DNA from 2 places in the Streptomyces sp. NPDC048600 genome. Region 1 is predicted to be linked to the other one. Evidence: riboswitches for the same ligand, from Rfam matches in the RefSeq annotation. Region 1 holds a riboswitch; the other holds the start of a gene.
The links. A riboswitch is a leader RNA that binds a small molecule or an ion and turns the genes downstream of it on or off. The one in region 1 is predicted to bind cobalamin.
Positions count from the first base shown of each region.

Region 2: linked by a shared signal. The riboswitch ahead of ACZ6SQ_RS05510 (prenyltransferase/squalene oxidase repeat-containing protein) and the one ahead of metE (5-methyltetrahydropteroyltriglutamate--homocysteine S-methyltransferase) in region 1 are both predicted to bind cobalamin.

Region 1 is NZ_JBVJGZ010000001.1:364,463-366,655, forward strand. Features, by position in the region: gene ACZ6SQ_RS01515 (VOC family protein) at 1-209, shown strand, start outside; cobalamin riboswitch at 638-859, shown strand; gene metE (5-methyltetrahydropteroyltriglutamate--homocysteine S-methyltransferase) at 1,024-2,193, shown strand, end outside.
Region 2 is NZ_JBVJGZ010000003.1:289,202-291,394, reverse strand. Features, by position in the region: gene ACZ6SQ_RS05515 (SCO2322 family protein) at 1-139, opposite strand, end outside; gene ACZ6SQ_RS05510 (prenyltransferase/squalene oxidase repeat-containing protein) at 136-1,371, opposite strand; cobalamin riboswitch at 1,484-1,607, opposite strand; gene ACZ6SQ_RS05505 (MBL fold metallo-hydrolase) at 1,640-2,193, opposite strand, start outside.

The DNA of each region.
Region 1 (2,193 bases):
GCGACGGGCCGCGCGACCGGCCGCACAACATTCTGGGTACACACCGCGTCATGTTCGCCGTCGACGACATCGAGGACACCGTTGCCCGCCTGCGCCCCCACGGCGCCGAACTCCTCGGCGAGATCGCCCGTTTCGAGGACAGCTATCTGCTCTGCTACGTCCGCGGCCCGGAGGGCATCATCGTCGGACTGGCCGAGCAGCTGAGCTGAGCTGGAGCGATCTGGGTCCTGGTCCATGACCGACAGTGGACCAGCAGTCGGAGCGCAGGCGTGGGAGGGAACCCAGGGACGGCGGCCGGCCGGGGCCGGGGTCCGACGTTCTTCAGGACGCCGATGATGAACGACGTCCACGGCGACCCCGCCGACACCACGCTGTGGGGCGGCAAACCGGGCCGGGTTGCGGAAATTGATCCCCCTTCAGGAAGTCGTCGACACCGTGGTGGCCGGGATCGAGCGCCGGTCCCCGGTGATCGTCGCGCCGCGCCGCAACGCACTGGTCGTGCGGCACCACCGTCCCCGACGCCATCGTCCAGGCCACCAAGACCGGCTGGATCGCCCGGCGTTGAGACCGTCACCCGCGTGTGCCGGCTCACGTTCCGAGTGACGGACGTAACCCACCGGACTCGCCGCCTTCCCATAAGGTGGTCGGTGCAGCTGGTTCGCCCCGTCCGCCAGGCGGGGTGTCGCAAGAGGGAACCCGGTGGGAATCCGGGACTGCCCCGCAGCGGTGAGCGGGAACGACCGCCGTCATACGCACTGGGTCCGACGTACCGGACCCGGGAAGCGACGGCCAGTAGGTGTCCTCCGTCGAGGAGGATGTGCCCGCGAGTCCGAAGACCTGCCGACTGCCCGTGCGCGGACCACTCCGCGCGCGGAGATCCCGGTGACCTCGAGGGCGGGTCGGCGTACATACCAGGCGGACCACCGCGCTCGACGCGCACCTCGGTCCGTCCGGTTCGTCATCCCTTCGCGTTCTCGTCCCGTCTCCGGGACCTCAGGGAATCGTCTCGCGAAGGAGATCTCCGTGACCAGCAAGTCCGCTTCTGCGGCACCACGGGCGACCGTGTACGGCTACCCCCGCCAGGGCTCCGACCGGGAGCTCAAGAAGGCGATCGAGGGCTACTGGAGGGGGCGTGTCACCGCCGACGACCTCCGGGATACCGCCGCCGGGCTCCGCCGGAGCAACTGGCAGCAGCTCGCCGGCACCGGCATCCACGAGGTGCCGACCGGCGACTTCTCGCTGTACGACCACGTCCTGGACACCACCGTCATGGTCGGCGCGATCCCCGAGCGCCACCGCACGGCCGTCGAGGCCGACGCGCTCGACGGCTACTTCGCCATGGCGCGCGGTACCCAGGATGTCGCGCCACTGGAGATGACCAAGTGGTTCGACACCAACTACCACTATCTGGTGCCCGAGTTGGGACCGGACACCTCGTTCACCGCCGACTCCGTCAAGCAGGTCACCGAGCTCGAGGAAGCCCAGGCCCTCGGTCTGACCGCACGGCCGGTCCTCGTCGGCCCCCTCACCTACCTGCTGCTGGCCAAGCCCGCACCCGGCGCGCCCGCGGACTTCGCACCGCTCACCCTCCTCGACCGCCTGCTGCCCGTCTACGCCGACGTCCTCGCCGACCTGCGCGCGGCGGGTGCCGAGTGGGTGCAGCTGGACGAGCCTGCCCTGGTCCAGGACCGCACCCCGGCCGAACTCAACTCCGCTGCCCGCGCCTACCGCGACCTCGGCGCCCTCATCCGGCGGCCGAAACTGCTGGTCGGCTCCTACTTCGGCCGCCTCGGCGACGCGCTCCCCGTCCTGGCGAAGGCCCCCATCGAGGGTCTCGCCCTGGACTTCACCGGCGCGGCCGCGGCCAACCTCGACGCGCTGGCCGCCGTCGGCGGGCTGCCCGGCAGGCGTCTGCTGGCCGGCGTCGTCGACGGCCGCAACATCTGGATCAACGACCTGTCGAAGTCGCTGTCCACTCTCGGCACGCTCCTGGGCCTCGCCGACCAGGTCGACGTCGCCACCTCCTGCTCCCTCCTGCATGTCCCGCTCGACGCCTCGGCGGAGCGCGACATCGACCCGCAGATCCTGCGCTGGCTCGCCTTCGCACGGCAGAAGACCGCCGAGACCGTCACCCTCGCCAGGGCCCTCGCCCACGGCACCGACGCCATCGCCGGTGAACTCGCGGCGAACCGT
Region 2 (2,193 bases), on a different contig from region 1:
CGCGGTCCCAGAAGGACCAGTAGCGGTAGCCGGTGGCGTGGGCGGACTGGGCCGCGACGGTGAGGGTGAGCAGCAGCGCGGCCAGGAAGGCCGGGACGAACCGGGCCTTCCCGGACGGCTGGAGGGACCGCAGGGTCACGGCCGGGGCTTCCGGCGGGCGCTGATCAGGAAGCCGATGCCGATGCCGCCGACCAGGCCGACGCCGACGATCCACCAGACGCTGACGCCCTCGTCGTCCTCGTCCTTCTTGTTGTTCTCGGGGTCCCCGTCGATCGTCGCGCCGTCGGGGGACTGGCTCGCCTCCGCGGGGGCCGGGCCGGTCGCGTTCAGCAGGGCGACCAGGTCCTTGCCGCCGAAGGCGCGCGGGTCGATGCCGCCGGCCTGGGCGGCGAGGACGAGCTGCGCGTAGGCGGCGGGACCGCTCTGCGCGGCCCAGGTCAGGGCGTTGGACTCCAGCCAGTGCGCGGAGGCCGCGGCCTGCTCGCCGAAGCCGGCGGCGGCCAGGGCGATCACCGCGTCGGCGGTGTTGCCGAAGTCGGGCTGGTCCTCGGCGCCGGGCATCGAGGACATCAGGTGCTTGTCCTCGGCCAGGGCACCGGCGAGGTAGGAGGCTCCGTTGGCGGCGGCCCGCTCGCGGTCGCCGGGCTTCGCGCAGGAGGGCGAGGCCTTGTCGTCGGTGGCGTTCGTCCCGGCCAGGGCCTCGCCGAGGGAGCCCATGACGGCGGCGGCGGTCGCGTCGGCGTTGGCGAACAGCTTGCCGCTCTTGTCGGGCTGGTAGGCGAAGGCGCCCGCGTCCTTGCCCGCGCAGGGCAGGGCGAGCGTGAGCAGGGCGTCGTAGGGGGACTTGCCGGCCTTCACGACCTTGTCGGGCTGCTCGCCCGCGGCGACCAGGGCGCCGATCACGACGGAGGTGGAGTTGGCGTCGCTGGCGCCGCCGGGGTTGTAGCCCCAGCCGCCGTCCTTGTTCTGGACCGACTTCAGCCAGGCGACGGCCTTGTCCGCGACCTTCTCCTCGCCGCCGGTGGCGGTGAGGGCCTGGACAGCGGCGGCCGTGGCGTTGGTGTCCAGCATCGTCTTGGCGTCGCAGGCCTTCGCCGGGTCGGGGCGGTAGGAGGCGAACGCGCCGTTCGCGCAGGCCTGTCCGGCCAGCCAGTCGACCGCCTTCGTGGCGGGGACCACGTTCTGCTCAGTCTGCGCGAGGAGCGTCAGCGACTGCCGCCAGACACCGTCGTAGGTCGGGTCGCCGGTGCCGTACAGGCCGTCGGGGAGCTGCGCCGACGGCGACGGCGAGGGGGCGGCGACGGCGGGCACGGCGGCACCGAGTACGGCGACGGCTGCGGCCAGGGCCGCTGCGCTGCGGCGGACGATCATGATCGGAGGGTGCCTCTCCCCTAGGGGAGCCGGGCAGCACGGGACGACCCCGGGCGGCTCGGCCCCGTATACCTCGACGGTGCCGTGCGGCGGCGGCTGCCGACGCGCGTGAGCCGGTCACGATTCCGTTGCGGGGCAGTCCGGCTCGCAGGTTTTCCTGCTCACGGTTGCGGGTCAGCGCCGGATTTGCACCGGCTTCCCCCCGTACGGGTGTGATGACGACGCCGTCACTTTACCGGCCCGTGGGCGGGTGGCCATGGGGCGCCTGTCACACCGCCACGTAGGCCACGGGAGTGCTGCCCGGCACGGCCTCCGCCCGACCCTGTTTCACCAGTCGGCGCAGGTGGGCCTCGGCCTCGGAGACGGCGATGGTGCGGGAGCCGTAGGGGATCTCGGACCAGGGCCGGTTCCAGTCCATGCGCTCGGCGAGCTGCCATGGGGTGAGGGGCGCGGTGAGGAGGGAGAGCAGGCCGGTGAGGCGTCGGTCGTGGTGGGTGAGGAGCTGGTGCACGCGGCCGGCCGCGTCGGTGAACGGGTGCTGGTGGGCCGGGAGGACCTCGGCGGGGGAGAGGCGGGCCACGCGCTCCAGGGAGTCGAGGTAGTCGCCGAGCGGGTCGGTGACGGTGGTGTCGTCGGGGTCCTCGTAGAGGCCGATGTGCGGGGAGATCCCGGGCAGCAGGTGGTCGCCGGAGAACAGACGCCCGTGCCCCTCCCTCAGCGCGGGGTGCCGCTCCTCCAGGTGCAGGCAGACATGGCCGGGGGTGTGCCCCGGGGTCCAGATCGCGCGCAGGCGGCGGCCGGGCAGGGGGAGGAGGTCGCCGG